4 regions of the Staphylococcus sp. Marseille-Q1834 genome follow, and region 4 is predicted to be linked to each of the others. Evidence: predicted binding sites of a transcription regulator. Region 4 holds the regulator's gene; each other region holds the start of a gene.

Region 1 (4,251 bases), 310 kb from region 4:
GAGGGGTATCGATATATTCAAATGTTTTTTCTAAGCGAATACCTAAACGTGTAGTATATTGGGTACCAAATCGACAGAATTCTTTACCTACACAACTTTTAACTGAACGTGTTTTCTTACCGTAAGCTGAAGCAGAACGCATGCCTAAGTCTGCCCATACTTTAGGCAGTTCTTCTTTTTTCAATCCATATAAACCAACACGTTGTGAGCCTGTCACTTTTACTAAAGGTACGTTATATTTTTTAGCTACTTCGCCTAATCGAATCAATTGATCCGCATCTGTCACACCCCCACGCATTTGTGGAATAACTGAGAATGTACCATCGTTTTGAATATTGGCATGGTATCGTTCATTCGCAAAGCGTGATTCTCTTTCATCTTGATGATCATGAGGGTAAACCATATTTAAATAATAGTTGATTGCTGGACGACATTTTGGACAACCATTTTTATCTTTAAAATCAAGGACGTGACGTACTTCTTTAGATGTTTTAAGTCCTTTAGCTCTGATTTGAGTAACAATTTGATCGCGTGTTAAATCGGTACAAGCACAAATACCTGTAGGTTTCGCTGCAACAAAGTCATCACCTAATGTACATTTTAAAAGTTCACCGATTTGACCTTTACATTTACCACAAGAATTACCTGCTTTCGTCGCCTTAGTCACTTCGTCAACAGATGTTAATCCTTTAGTAGTAATCGCATTAACAATGGTTCCTTTATCGACACCATTACAACCACATATTGTTTCATCATCAGCCATATCAGCAATTGAAGTTGTTGCCTCTTCGCCCTCTTTATGAAGTAAAGAGACTAACGTATAATCTTCTAAAGATTCGTGTTTCTTCATCATGCTGTAAAATCTTGAACCATCATCAGTATCACCGTATAATACTGCGCCGACTACTTCTCCGTTGCTTAAATATACTTTTTTATAAATATTATCTACGCTATTAAAGATTTCGATACCTTGGACATCTTCATTTTCAACAATTTGACCCGCACTAAATAAATCACAGCCAGAGACTTTTAATGAAGTAAATGTAGTAGAACCTTTATAACCTTCTGTCTCTTTACCAGTTAAAAAGTCTGCAAGCACTTTACCTTGCTCATATAGTGGTGCTACTAAACCATATACTTTACCAGCATGTTCCGCACACTCACCTACAGCATAAATGTTTGGATCAGATGTTTGTAAATAATCATTTACGACAATTCCTCTATTCACTTCTAATCCTGCTGATTTTGCAACGTTAGTGAATGGACGAATACCAACCGCCATGACTACTAAATCCGTTTTAATCACGCGACCATCAGCTAATTTAATCGCTTCAACATCTTCATTACCAATGATTTCTTTCGAATTTGCTTGTAATTCAATATTCATACCTTGACGCTCTAAATCTGCTTTTAGCATTTCGCCGGCTTTACGATCAAGTTGCATTTCCATTAACCATTCCGCTAAATGTAAAACAGTGACATCCATGCCTTGGTCCATTAAACCACGTGCACATTCTAAACCGAGTAAGCCACCACCGATAACAACTGCACGTTTTTTAGTTTTAGCTATTTCAATCATACGTTCAGTATCTTCAATTGTGCGCCATCCGATAACACTAGGTAAATCTGAACCTGGGATAGGTAATACAAACGCGCTTGAACCTGTCGCAAAAATGCAAATATCATATTGAACTTCTACACCCTTAGAAGTTGTCACAGTTTGATTTGCTTTATCAACTGCTTCTACCGGGTCGTCCACAATTAATCGAATATTATTTTCCTCATACCATTCATAAGGATTCATAATGGTTTCTTCGACTGTCATTTTCTTTTGTAAAATGTTAGACAACATAATTCTGTTATAGTTTGGATAAGGTTCTTTGCCGATGATTGTAATATCAAACATTGAGTCTGAGCGTTCTAATATTTCTTCTATTGTTCTAAGGCCTGCCATACCATTACCAATCATTACAAGCTTTTGTTTAGTCATAAAATATGCCCCTTTTACCACTTAATATTTAGTCATTTATAATGATGAAAATTATAAATTTATTATTATTGCGAATTTGCAACTACTTTCTTCACTGCTATTTTATAACAATTTTAGTTAATTTTGTGATTTTTTTCACATATTTTTAAAAAATAGGGAATTCCCTAATACTTTATTTTTTGCTTGAAACATGAAAAAACTCCCCTACTTTTTCAGTAAGAGAGTCTTAAAAATTTATATATACAGTTGGTCTAAACGTTCACTAATAATAAGTTTAAGTATGTTATCGAAATTAATGGATGGTGTAATATGTAGTGTGCCTTCAATATCCATTTCTGAAATCAGGCGTTTTACTTTATTTACTAATCGTCCATCATATAAAAACATCGGCACGACAATGAGTTCATCATAGTCACGTGATAGTTGGTCGAGGTCATTTCTAAATGTGATATCCCCGTACAACGTACGACAATAAATTGGTGCTGTTTGTGTTAACTTTTCACTAAATTCTTTAAGTTCATCATGCGCTTTAGTATATGAGAAGCTACCATGCGCGATTAATACAATCGCGTAGTTAGTTGTACCATCAATATGTACGTCATTAATACGCTTTTCAACTAAATCCACCATGTAATCATGTGTTCCGAGAGGCTCACTTATTTCATAACGAATATGAGGATACGCTTGCTTAATACTTTCTAAAATATTTGGCACATCGACAATATAATGCATCGCTGAAAAAATTAATAAAGGAACTACTTTAAATTCTGTTTCTCCTTGATCAATCAATCGGCCAATAGTATTCTCGATACTTTTTTCTTCACTTTCAATATACGCCAATTCATAATTATATGTTTCATCACTTAATAGACGTTCTAGGAAGTCACCTAGTGCTTTATTTTGGTCTCCTTTGCGCATACCGTGTGCTACTAAAATATTTGCTACCAATCCCCTCATCCCTTTCTTTTTTGAAAATGAATCACTAAACCACAATATTTTAATGAATCATGTTAATGTTGATTAAAATGATATGTTTTTTAGAGAATTAAGTCAACCTATAAAAAAACGAGACAATTTTCAATATAGCTAAATTATCTCGTTAAATTTGTCTATTTATTTTGTATTAAAACTATCGCGTTTACCATTTAAATAAGCGTATACAAGACCTACAAAGATACCTCCACCGATGTAGTTACCGATAAATGCAAAGACGACATTTTTTAATACGTCTAACCATGATAATGCATCAATGTTATAGAACATCATTCCTGCATATAAACCGGCATTGAAAACAACGTGTTCATATCCCATAAATACAAAGACAATAACACCGACAGCAATAAAGAATGCTCTTGCAAGTCCCTCTTTAAATAACATTGAAACGTAAATGCCAATGTTTATAAAGAAGTTACAGAATATCGCTTTAACTAAAATGTTTAACCATGATGATTCTACTGTTTTAGCATGCACTGTTTTGCTTAAAGCTGCAATCATCTCTGGCGTCATGACGTGTGTACCTTTCATTAAGAAGAATAAAATGAATCCGCCAATAATATTTCCTAAGAAACAGAATAAGAAAATAATAATCATTTTATTCACTGTAATTGCTTTATAGTACCAGCCCACTGTCAAATACATAAAATTACTTGTAAGTAACTCTGAATTGGTTAGAACGATTAATACTAATGCTAAGCTAAATGAAATAGCACCTAACAAATTCACTAAACCCTCATTTGTCCCCGCAAATTGAGTTTTAACAGCTAACATAAATACGGTCACGATTGCCAATAAAAATCCTGACATCATTGCTTTTAACAAATATCTTCCAGGTGTTTTCTTAGCCATGACTTGTTTCATTTGAACTTGGTCTACTGCAGCTTCAACGATATGTCTTGTTGCATATGTATCCTCTACATGTTTGTGATTTTCCAACATTGATTACTTAACCCCCTACAATATATAATTGTATATTTTACAATTATATATAAATTATTTATAAAGAGATAGATAAAATTAAATTTTCTTATAAACAAAAAACGAGATGCAGTTTCAATTAAACTACATCTCGATAAATGTTTAGCGTGTGCGTTTGAATTTAGATAAATAATGTAAACCACTCGCAAAAATGCCATACCCTAATGCTGTTCTTAGAACATATTTAATCGCACCATTATTTAGGCATTTTGAATGAAATAATAATGTAGGAATTAATGTACTTACTGAAAATAATGCAAGTACTTTTAAATAGCGTTGTTTCATCG
Region 2 (4,251 bases), 300 kb from region 4:
GCTATCAATAATATCTGTCCACATAAGCAAGGACCTTTATCAGAAGGGACAGTGAGTGGCGAGTTTGTGTACTGTCCTCTTCATGATCAAAAGATTGATTTGAGAAACGGAGAGGTTCAAGAACCTGATACAGGTTGCGTAGAAACATATAAAGTTGAAGTACATGACGGAGACGTCTACGTATGTCTTTAAATGCAGAACCGAAAGTCTATTTAATCGGGGCAGGTCCAGGTAACCCTAATCTGTTAACTAAAAAAGCTGAGCGCATCCTTCGTAAAGCAGATGTGATACTTTATGATCGTCTCGTCAATCCATTAATTATTCAGTATGCATCACCTTCAACTGAAGTGATAGATGTCGGTAAAAAGCCATATGCGAAACACATACAACAAGAAGAAATCAATTTAAAGATTGTTGAAGCGACGAAAAGACATCGTATCGTTGTTCGTTTAAAAGGTGGAGATCCAGCTATTTTTGGACGCGTCACTGAAGAAATTGATACTTTGAAAGCGCATGGTATCTCGTATGAAATCGTTCCAGGTGTAACGTCAGCAAGCGCAGCCGTAGCTAACATGGAAATAGGTCTAACCATGCGAAGTATTGCGCCAAGCGTGACGTTCTCAACCGGTTATTTTAAAGATTCTATTAATCGTGAAACAGATATTCGCAATCTCATTAATGGTGGTACATTAGCTATCTATATGGGTATTAAACGACTGAATCATATTATTAGACAAATTACTGTCTATACCAACGAAGATTATTCAATTGCGATTGTCTTTAATGCGACTTGCTATAACCAGAAGGTCATCATTGGCAAACTTAGTACGATTGAAGCGCAGTTACAACAGCTCAATTTAGAAAGTGAACCAGGTATTTGTATTCTTGGCGCGATGGTTGAATATATTGATAAAGACAAAGTGGAACAAAGTGAAGCACAACACGATGAAACATTATATATCATTAATGGTTCGAAAGATGAAGCATTGTTAACTGCTGAAGACCTTTCGGAAAAGGGGAAACATTGTCTACTCGCATATGATGATAGTTACCATAAATCACAACAATGGTTATATCAAAGTATAATAGACAAACATCATTTTAAATTTATCGAAACGACATATTAAGCATTTCAGCTTTATATCTTAATTCATAGTCATACAGAACAGTGATCATTTATCACTTCTGTATGACTATTTTTTATTTATAGAAAATGTATCGACGTTGCATGTCTTTTTTAGGGATTCTTCTATATGAAATAGGTATTTCCCTAATATATTTACTTTGTGAAAAAATGTACAATCAACTTGAATTAATAAGTAATTAACATATAACGTAACAAGCTAAATACCTTGGTCGGTAGGAGGATTTATATAAATGGGAAAATTTGGATTAAATTTTTTTAAACCAACTGAAAAATTTAATGGTAATTGGTCAGTACTTGAAAGCAAAAGTAGAGAATGGGAAAAAATGTATCGTGAAAGATGGAGTCATGACAAAGTCGTTAGAACGACACATGGTGTGAACTGTACAGGCTCATGTTCATGGAAAGTCTTTGTTAAAAACGACGTCATCACATGGGAAAATCAACAAATTGATTATCCTAGTTGTGGGCCAGATATGCCTGAATTTGAACCTCGTGGATGTCCACGTGGTGCCTCATTTTCATGGTATGAATATAGCCCGTTACGTGTTAAATATCCATATATTAGAGGTAAATTATTAGAATTATGGACGACAGCTTTAGAAGAAAATAATGGTAACCGTATTGCGGCTTGGGCTTCAATTGTTGAAGATGAAGATAAAGCTAAAGCATATAAAGAAGCACGTGGTATGGGTGGTCATGTACGCTCTAATTGGAAAGACGTTACGGACATTATTGCTGCTCAAATCTTATATACAATTAAAAAAGATGGTCCAGATAGAATCGCTGGATTTACACCAATACCAGCTATGTCGATGATCAGTTATGCAGCAGGGGCAAGATTCATTAATTTACTAGGTGGTGAAATGCTTAGTTTCTATGACTGGTATGCTGACTTGCCTCCTGCATCTCCACAAATTTGGGGTGAACAAACAGATGTGCCTGAATCAAGTGACTGGTACAACGCTTCTTATATTATTATGTGGGGTTCTAACGTACCATTAACACGTACACCGGATGCTCATTTTATGACAGAAGTAAGATACAAAGGAACTAAAGTTGTTTCAGTAGCACCTGACTACGCAGAGAACGTTAAATTTGCAGATAACTGGTTAGCACCAAATCCTGGAACGGATGCTGCGGTAGCACAAGCCATGACACACGTTATCTTACAAGAATTTTATGAAGATCACCCAAGTGAAATGTTTATCAATTATTCTAAACAATATTCAGATATGCCATTCGTGATTATGTTGGATGAAGATGAAAATGGTTATAAAGCAGGAAGATTCTTACGTGCCAGTGACTTAGGAATGGAAAGTGACAATAGTGAATGGAAACCAGTTATCCATGACACGATTAGCCATCAATTTGTCGTACCAAATGGCACAATGGGCCAACGTTGGGAAGAAGGCAAAAAATGGAATTTGAAATTAGAAACAGAAGATGGCACTAAAATAAATCCTGCAATGTCAATGGCTGAGGAAGATTATGAACTTAAAATAATTCAATTCCCATTCTTTGATAGTAAAGGAGATGGCATCTTTGAAAGACCGATTGCTACAAGAAAAGTAACATTAGCAGACGGTAAAGAAGTATATGTAGCGACAGTCTACGATTTAATGACAAGCCAATATGGGATTAAACGCTTCAATCACGAATTAGAAGCAAAATCATATGATGATAAAGAATCTAAATATACACCAGCTTGGCAAGAAAGTGTGACAGGTATTAAACCAGAATTAATCACACAAGTAGCAAGGGAATTTGCACAGAACGCTATTGATACTAAAGGACGCTCAATGATTATCATGGGTGCTGGTATTAACCACTGGTTCAATTCGGATACGATTTACCGTGCCGTTTTAAACTTAGTTCTATTATATGGTTACCAAGGTGTTAATGGTGGCGGTTGGGCGCACTATGTTGGACAAGAGAAATGTCGCCCTATTGAAGGTTGGAATACTGTCGCTTTCGCCAAAGATTGGCAAGGTCCACCACGTTTACAAAATGGTACAAGTTGGTTCTACTTCGCAACAGACCAATGGAAATATGAAGAATCAAATGTTGATAAATTAAAATCACCATTAGCTCAAAATATTAAGCATCAACATCCAGCTGATTACAATGTTACAGCTGCTAGATTAGGATGGTTACCTTCATATCCACAATTCAATAAAAACAGCTTATTATTTGGTGAAGAAGCTAAAGACGCGGGTGATGATTCTAATGAAGCAATTTTAAAAAGAGCAATTGACTCTGTTAAGAATAAAGAAACTCAATTTGCAGTTGAAGATCCTGATTTAAGAAAAAATCATCCTAAAACATTGTTTGTATGGAGATCAAATCTCATTTCAAGTTCAGCTAAAGGTCAAGAATACTTCATGAAACATTTATTAGGTACACGTTCAGGTTTAATGGCTGAACCTAATGAAGAAGATAAACCAGAAGAAATTAAATGGCGCGAAGAGACAGTAGGGAAATTAGATTTACTCGTATCATTAGATTTCCGTATGACAGCAACACCGCTTTATTCAGATATTGTGTTGCCGGCTGCGACGTGGTATGAAAAACACGATTTATCATCAACAGATATGCATCCATTTGTGCATCCCTTCAATCCAGCAATCGATCCATTATGGGAATCACGTTCAGACTGGGATATTTATAAAACATTAAGTAAAGCAGTTTCTGAAATGGCTAAAGATTATTTACCAGGCACATTTAAAGATGTTGTGACATCACCACTAGGTCATGACTCTAAACAAGAACTTGGCTCAGAATATGGTATTGTCAAAGATTGGTCTAAAGGTGAAGTCGAAGCTATTCCAGGAAAAACAATGCCAAACTTCTCAATTGTAGAGCGTGATTATACAAAAATTTATGATAAATACGTCACTTTAGGACCTTTACTTGAAAAAGCAAAAGTGGGTGCACATGGCGTAAGTTATGAAGTCAAAGATGAATACAATGAACTGAAAAGTATGGTAGGTACATGGAACGATGAAGATGAAAACTCAGTGAGAAATAATCGTCCACGTATTGATACTGCACGTAAAGTAGCTGATGCAATACTAAATATTTCATCAGCAACGAACGGTAAATTA
Region 3 (4,251 bases), 1.6 Mb from region 4:
AAAATAAACGTGAACGTTTCTTTGAAGATAAGAAAGAATTACAAAAATTACGCGACGCAGAAACTGTTACAGTTGACGGCGAACATGCTGAATTAGCTGCGAATATCGGTACGCCTGATGATTTATATGGCGTAATGGAAAATGGCGCTGAAGGTATTGGTTTATATAGAACTGAATTCCTTTACATGGGTAGAGATCAAATGCCAACTGAAGATGAGCAATTTGAAGCCTATAAAAAAGTGCTTGAAACTATGAAAGATAAACGTGTAGTTGTGCGTACTTTAGATATTGGTGGGGATAAAGAATTACCTTACTTAAATTTACCTAAAGAAATGAATCCATTCTTAGGATATCGTGCAATTCGTTTATGCTTAGATCAACAAGATATTTTCAGAACTCAATTACGTGCATTATTACGTGCGTCTGCATACGGTAAATTAAATATCATGTTCCCAATGGTAGCAACTATTAATGAATTCCGTGATGCAAAAGCGATTCTTTTAGATGAAAAAGATAAACTTAAAAACGAAGGTCATGAAGTGTCAGATGAAATTGAATTAGGTATCATGGTTGAAATTCCATCAACTGCTGCTTTAGCAGATGTATTTGCTAAAGAAGTTGATTTCTTCAGTATTGGTACGAATGATTTAATTCAATACACTATGGCCGCTGACCGTATGTCAGAACGTGTTTCTTACTTATATCAACCATATAATCCAGCGATTTTACGCTTGGTTAAACAAGTTATCGAAGCTTCTCATAAAGAAGGTAAATGGACTGGTATGTGTGGTGAAATGGCTGGAGACGAAACGGCTATTCCATTATTACTAGGTTTAGGATTAGATGAGTTCTCTATGAGTGCAACATCTATCTTAAAAGCTAGAAGACAAATTAATGGTTTAAGTAAAAATGAAATGGCAGAATTAGCACATCGTGCAATTAATTGTGCTACACAAGATGAAGTTAAAGATTTAGTAAATAATATTTCTAAATAATTATATAAATAGCACCTTTGTTTAATTTGACATTAGACAAAGGTGCTTTTCTTGTTTTAAACGTTTTACATCAAGAGTTAACTTTACAGACTAGATGTGCGACGTTTTTTGATGAAAATTATTTATTAAAGGGACTAGTTCTCAATATTAAAAGCTTTATTAATCTTTTCCATATCAACATTGTACATAGGTTCATCATTTAAAAGTATAAATGGTGTTGCAAATGCATCATAGTTCATCATTTCTTGTCGATATTCGTCTTTAGCAATATTTTTTTCTTCATAACTTACATGATGTTCGCTTAAATAATTTTTAACAAAAGTGCAAGGCGGACAATCATTTTGTGTGTAAATCGTGATTGAAGACATTGATTAACACTCCTTTTTGTCAATTATTTCAACTGAAATTACTATATAAAATATATCTAAGAAATGCAAACTGTGAAAATTATGTGAAATACATTGTTAAAAATTTATGAAGATTAAGCAAAACAATTTAGGTAGAAAAATGAAAGTAATATAATTTAAAGCAATTGTTTCTAAAAACATAAATCTTAAATATAAAGAAAAAGGTGATTAATATATGGATTCTGTTGAAATTAGTCGATTTCTAACGGGTATGACATTAGCGGTTCATATCATCTTTGCTACCATTGGTGTAGGTATGCCGTTAATGTTTGCCATCGCAGAATTTTTAGGGATTAAAAATAAAGATCCTAAATATATCGCATTAGCCAAACGTTGGTCGAAAGGTTATACGATTACAGTAGCAGTAGGGGTAGTTACTGGTACAATTATTGGTTTACAACTTTCATTGATTTGGCCAACTTTCATGAAATTAGGTGGGCATGTTATAGCTTTACCACTCTTTATGGAAACATTTGCATTCTTCTTTGAAGCTATTTTCTTAAGTATATACTTATACACATGGAATCGTTTCAAAAATCAATGGATACATTTTCTTATCAGTATTCCAGTAATAATAGGTGGTTCATTCTCAGCTTTCTTCATTACATCAGTTAACTCATTTATGAATACACCAGCTGGATTCGAAATGAAACATGGCAAAATGGTTAATGTACAACCATTTGAAGCAATGTTTAATCCCTCATTTTTAGTTAGAGCATTTCATGTAGTCGCTACAGCTGGTATGACAATGGCATTTCTTTTAGCTGCTATTGCTGCTTTTAAATTATTGAAGAATAAATTTAGTAAAGATGCTGACTATCATAAAAAAGCATTGAAAATGACAATGATCGTTGGTTTTATAAATACTTTACTTGCAATGCTTGCTGGAGATATGTCAGCGAAATTTCTTCATAAAGTACAACCTGAGAAATTGGCCGCTTATGAATGGCATTTTGATACACAATCTAAAGCTGATTTAGTATTTTTCGGTGTATTAAATGATAAAACACAAGAAGTTCATGGTGCGATTAAAATTCCTGGTATGTTAAGCTTCTTAGCTGATAATAATATTAATACAAAAGTGAAAGGGTTAAATGATTTTCCTAAAAATGATTTACCTCCTTTAATTGTGCATTACTTCTTTGATTTAATGGTTTCAATGGGTATATTCTGTTTTATCGTTTCAGGGCTATTTTTACTTACATTAATCTTTAAAAAATTACGCAAGTTTACACTGAACAAAGGTTTATTATATGCAGTATTACTAACAGGACCTGCGTCGTTATTAGCTATTGAATTTGGTTGGTTTTTAACTGAAATGGGTAGACAGCCATGGATAGTTCGAGGCTATATGCGCGTAAGTGAGGCAGCTACACAAGCTGGTGGAATTACATTAGTTACAATTATGTTTGGATTGTTATATTTAGTTCTGTTATTTACTTCGGCTTACGTCTTATTACGTATGTTTAAAAATAAACCAGCCCAAGATGATGTAGATAAAGTCATTGAAAAAGGAGGTCAAGCATAATGGATTATACTAGTATTGGTATTGTTGTATTATGGACATTCTTATTTTTCTATATTATTGTAGCTTCAATTGATTTTGGTGCAGGATTTTTCACATTGCATACTAAATTAACTGGAGAAGAAAAAAAGATTAACCACCTTGTTGAACGCTATCTTAATCCAGTTTGGGAAGTTACAAATGTATTCTTTGTCTTCTTCTTTGTAGGTTTTGTCGGATTCTTTCCAGATTCTGCCCTATATTTAGGCACAGTGCTATTAGTACCTGGCTCAATTGCGTTAGTGCTTATTTCAATTAGAAGTAGTTTTTATGCTTTTGAACATTATGGTCAAGATACGAAATTACCGTGGATCTTTTTATACGGGGTGACGGGATTATTAATTCCAGCTTCATTAGCAACCGTATTAACTATATCTGAAGGTGGTTATATTAACCAAAGAGGCTCACACATTGATTTAGACTGGGTCCAATTACTCTTAAGTCCATTTGCTTGGTCAGTGGTATTTTTAGCAATTATCAGTGTATTATATATTTCATCTGGTTTCTTAACTTATTATGCAGCTAAAGCTAAAGATGACATAGCATATTCGTTTATGCGTCAATGGTTTATGTTTTGGGGACCACCAATGATTATTATTTCATTATTTGTGTTCCTCTCATTAAGAATTCAAAACTCAAACCATTTCTATAATGCAGTTACGAATTATTGGTGGATGTTTGCCATTAGCTTTATCTTTTTCTTAATTGCTGGTGTATTAAACTTAATGAAAAAATATCATGGTTTAGCGTTTATTATGGTTATTTTACAAATGGCTTTTGCTTTTTATGGTTATGGTATGAGCAAGTTACCTTACATTTTATATCCATACATTAAAATTACAGATTCAGGCGTCAATTCATCAATGGGACTAGCACTTGTTATCGTGTTTATTTTAGGTTTACTTTTATTAGTTCCATCGTTAATATTATTATTGAGATTATTTGTATTCGATAAATCGTATGTCGAAGGCAAGAAATAACTACAATAATGAAGGGGCTGAGATAAGTTTAATTTATGTTTTGAAGTGAGTGTGTTTACTTTTCAAAACATGGAATAGGCTTTCTTGGCTCCTATTTTTTATAGAAGATAGGGGTATCTACGGTATGGAGAAGGAATATGTTGTTATAGGTCTAGGGCGTTTCGGCGGTAGTATCGTAAGAGAACTAAATGCGCTTGATATGGATGTTATGGCAATTGACAGAGACGAAGCAAGAGTGAATGAGTATAGTGATATTGCTACGCATGCAGTGGTGGCTGATACTACAGATGAAGCGGTAATGAAAA
Region 4 (4,251 bases):
AACATTTCTTTAGAATCAATGTCCAAATGGTTGGTAGGTTCATCAAGGATTAAAACATTATCTCTTTGTAACATTAATAGTGCTAATTGAAGGCGTGCTTTTTCGCCCCCAGATAAATCGTTGATGATTTTCTTGACGTCATCTTGTACAAATAAAAATCGTCCTAATACTGCTCGGACATCTTTTTCATTCATATTAGGATATTGATCCCAAACATAATCTAAAATGGTCTTATTAGATTTAAATTCAGCTTGTTTTTGATCATAGTACCCAATTTGAAGATTAGCACCGAAGATGACCTCGCCACCTAATTTAGCTTGGCGGTTAGCAATTGTTTTAATGAGTGTTGTTTTCCCTACACCATTTGGGCCAATAATAGCGATATGATCGCCTTTAGTGACTTCGATATTTATAGGTTTGGTAATAGGTGTTTCATAACCAATTTCTAAATTGCGAATATGCATCACATCATTACCAGTGTTGCGATCAAAACCAAATTGAATATTGGCGCTTCTCGCATCCAACATAGGTTTATCAATGCGCTCCATTTTTTCTAACGTTTTACGACGACTTTTAGCCATTCCACTTGTAGATGCACGAGTAATATTTTTCTCTACAAACGTTTCGAGACGCTTAATTTCGTCTTGTTGTTTTTCATATTCTTGCATGCGCTGTTCATAATATTTATCTCGTTGTTCAATGAATTGTTCATAATTACCTACGTAACGTTTAATATCTCCAAGTGCTACATCATAAATTTGTGTCACTATTTTATCTAAGAAGTAACGGTCGTGACTGATAATGACGATGGCACCTTTAAAGTATTTTAAATAATCTTCTAACCATTTAGTCGTTTCTAAATCAAGATGGTTCGTCGGTTCATCTAGTAATAATAAATCAGGCTCACTTAACAACATTTGTGCTAGAGATAAACGTGTTTTTTGGCCTCCACTAAAGTCGTTAATAGGTTTGCTGAAATCTTCTTCTTTAAAATTAAGACCATGCAATACAGTTTTAATCTTACTTTCGTATTGATAGCCCTCAAGTTGTTCAAATTGATTAGATAGCGATTCATAGCGTTCCATATGACGTTGATAATCTTCAGTATCATAATCATTGGCATGCGTTGCTAACCAATCTGTTTCTTCTTTAATTAAACCTTCCATATTTTTAATGTGTTCAAAAGGTTTAGACATTTCTTCAAACACAGTAGATGAAGAATTAAGTGTCATTTGTTGAGTTAAATAACCCACTCGTAAATTTTTGATTTTAGAAATATGGCCACTATCATAATCTTCAGCACCAGCAATAATCTTCATTAAAGTGGATTTGCCAGTACCATTTCGACCAACGACGCCAATACGTTCGCCAGTTTTAACTTCGAAATTGACGTTAGTAAATATATCTTCACCATCGAATGACTTCGAAATGTCATTTAATTGCAACAGTATCATTCAGGTTTCACCTTTCTATTGTTTTAACAAAAGTATTTATCACAAAATAGCCTTATACATTACTCTTTATTTTACCGTATAATAAAGTTACATGAAACTAAGATATTTATTTTTAAAAAGTGTTAGGGTATAATATGTCAGTATTCATTATGGGACATAATATGATTTTAAATAAATGACTAATTGCACGCTAATTAGTTTGGATACATAGATTAAAAAGTTCAAACAAGAGGGGGACAACTTTAATGGCTCAAAATCAAGCTAAAATTCCTCGTGCAACATTGAAACGATTACCATTATATTATAGATTCGTTAACACCTTGAAGACAAAAGGAATTGATCGCGTTAATTCAAAAACTATCAGTGAGGCGCTAAATATTGAATCAGCCACTATTAGAAGGGATTTTTCATACTTTGGTGAGTTAGGGAAAAAAGGTTATGGCTACAATATTGATAGTTTATTTGAATTTTTTAAATCTGAACTTAGCGATAGTGAAGACATCCATATTGCTATAGTCGGAGTAGGGAACTTAGGAAGAGCACTTTTAACATATAACTTTTCGATTCATGATGAAATGACTATTACTGAAGCGTTCGATATTGATAAAGAAATTGTGGGTCAACAAGTCGGTGAAGTTAAAGTGCATCATATGAATGAATTACAACAAGTACTTGAAACACAAGATATCAATGTTGTTATTCTTACTACACCTGAAAAGGTAGCCCAAAGCGTCGTAGATCAACTAGTTGAGGCTAACGTCAAAGGAATATTAAATTTCACGCCTGCTAGAGTAGATGTGCCAAATACCGTTCAAGTCCATCACATTGATTTAGGTATTGAATTACAATCACTTTTATTCTTCATGAAAAACTATTCAAATCAATAAATATTATTCAGAAATCATTCTTTTGTGCAGAAGAATGATTTTTTAATTTCAATAAAATTAATTTCAAAAAAATGTTATTGATAATTAATTGTTAATCTATTATAATACCTTAGTAAATCAATCGGGAAAGGATGTAATTGAATTTGGTTTGGATGATTATTAGTGGCCTAATCGTTGGGATTTTATTAGGCTTTGTCATGCAACGTACACGTTTCTGCTTAACAGGTGGTTTTAGAGATATGTATGTGCAAAAAAATAATAAAATGTTTTATGCTTTATTAGTAGCAATCACTGTCCAAAGTATTGGACTTGTAATATTAACAAGTTTAGGATTAATCGCAATTCCTTATGATACATTTCCTATTTTAGGGACTATTATTGGTTCCTTCATTTTTGGAATAGGTATCGTTCTAGCAGGCGGATGTGCAACTGGAACTTGGTACCGAGCTGGAGAAGGATTAATTGGAAGCTGGATTGCTCTCGTTATGTACGCAGTTACTGCTGCAGTCACTAAAACAGGTGTCTTACTTCCAGTGATGAATTGGATTAACAAACCTACGAAAGTGAATACAAGTATGGCTCAAACTACAGGTATTCCAATGTGGGTGTTAACGATTGTTTTAACTGGTATTACATTATTTGTCGTAGTGAAAACGTTACGTAAGCCTAAACCTAAAATGGCTGTACCGAAACTTAAACAAAAATATACAGGTATTAGACACTATTTATTTGAGAAACGTTACCATCCGTTTGTAGCGGGTATCGCGGTTGGTCTTATAGCATTTATCGCTTGGCCAATGAGTATGTCAACGGGACGTAATCATGGATTAGGCATTACAACACCTTCTGCTAATTTAATTACATTCTTAATTACAGGTGATACAAAATTAGTAGATTGGGGCGTTCTATTAATATTAGGTATCTTCTTAGGATCATATATTGCTGCAAGAGGTTCCCATGAATTTAAATGGCGTTTACCAGATAAACGTACTATCAGAAATAGTGCAATTGGTGGTATTTGCATGGGATTCGGTGCCTCAGTTGCAGGCGGTTGCTCAATTGGTAACGGCTTAGTAGAAACTGCAGTTATGTCTTGGAAAGGCTGGATAGCATTAGCATCTATGATCTTTGGTGTATGGTTCATGAGTTATTTCATTTTTGTAAGACCGATGAAGAAATTACAACAACAAACTACACCGAAGCAAACAAAATCTGCTTCTACTTCTAAACAGCCTCAAACAACGTAAAAAGAATGGATTGGAGGAATAATAATGTTATACGAATTAGGTACAGTGGGCATGGTATGTCCATTCCCATTAATTGAAGCTCAAAAGAAAATGCAAACACTTGAAAATGGTGATGAATTAAAAATAGATTTCGATTGTACCCAAGCGACTGAAGCCATTCCAAACTGGGCAGCAGAACAAGGTTATCCAGTAACAAACTATGAACAATTGGATGATGCTTCATGGACAATTACAGTACAAAAAGCATAAGTAAATTCAAATAGAATAGGCTTTTAACTCATACAGATCAACCTCTTTTGTTATATTATGTAACATATTGTGTCATTTTATCTTACGAATTTTTGCCATATTGAAAAACTAACATTATGATGTTTTCAAAGGAAGTGGTAATTATGAAGATGGATGACACAATTTTTTTATTTCTTTGTACTTTACTCGTGTGGGTAATGACACCGGGATTAAGTTTATTCTACGGTGGTCTCGTACAATCTAAAAACGTACTGAACACAGTAATGCAAAGTATGGCAGCGATGATTATCGTAACTTTCACATGGATAACATTCGGTTTTACATTAAGTTTTGGATCTGGAAATGACTTAATAGGAAACTTTGATTTTATAGGTTTACAACATGTAGGTTTTGCGATTAATCAAGATTTAAGTC

Evidence for each region. The regulator Rex, encoded in region 4, represses fermentation and respiration genes when NADH is low (regulators of the CRP and FNR family bind a similar motif). The targets are predictions, from matches to a motif close to TTGTGAAATATTTCACAA.
Region 1: the regulator Rex is predicted to act here: its motif matches at 2,114-2,131, upstream of nirB (nitrite reductase large subunit NirB).
Region 2: the regulator Rex is predicted to act here: its motif matches at 1,285-1,302, upstream of LIX58_RS07135 (nitrate reductase subunit alpha).
Region 3: the regulator Rex is predicted to act here: its motif matches at 1,380-1,397, upstream of LIX58_RS00760 (cytochrome ubiquinol oxidase subunit I).

What each region holds. Positions count from the first base shown of each region.
Region 1 is NZ_CAKASN010000001.1:1,451,685-1,455,935, reverse strand. Features, by position in the region: gene nirB (nitrite reductase large subunit NirB) at 1-1,990, opposite strand, end outside; gene LIX58_RS07115 (sirohydrochlorin chelatase) at 2,225-2,938, opposite strand; gene LIX58_RS07110 (formate/nitrite transporter family protein) at 3,104-3,925, opposite strand; gene LIX58_RS07105 (hypothetical protein) at 4,067-4,249, opposite strand.
Region 2 is NZ_CAKASN010000001.1:1,456,484-1,460,734, forward strand. Features, by position in the region: gene nirD (nitrite reductase small subunit NirD) at 1-192, shown strand, start outside; gene cobA (uroporphyrinogen-III C-methyltransferase) at 183-1,127, shown strand; gene LIX58_RS07135 (nitrate reductase subunit alpha) at 1,378-4,251, shown strand, end outside.
Region 3 is NZ_CAKASN010000001.1:125,557-129,807, reverse strand. Features, by position in the region: gene ptsP (phosphoenolpyruvate--protein phosphotransferase) at 1-995, shown strand, start outside; gene LIX58_RS00765 (glutaredoxin family protein) at 1,130-1,363, opposite strand; gene LIX58_RS00760 (cytochrome ubiquinol oxidase subunit I) at 1,578-2,930, shown strand; gene LIX58_RS00755 (cytochrome d ubiquinol oxidase subunit II) at 2,930-3,946, shown strand; gene LIX58_RS00750 (potassium channel family protein) at 4,071-4,251, shown strand, end outside.
Region 4 is NZ_CAKASN010000001.1:1,759,099-1,763,349, forward strand. Features, by position in the region: gene abc-f (ribosomal protection-like ABC-F family protein) at 1-1,454, opposite strand, end outside; gene LIX58_RS08750 (redox-sensing transcriptional repressor Rex) at 1,700-2,341, shown strand; gene LIX58_RS08755 (YeeE/YedE family protein) at 2,494-3,588, shown strand; gene LIX58_RS08760 (sulfurtransferase TusA family protein) at 3,613-3,837, shown strand; gene LIX58_RS08765 (ammonium transporter) at 3,981-4,251, shown strand, end outside.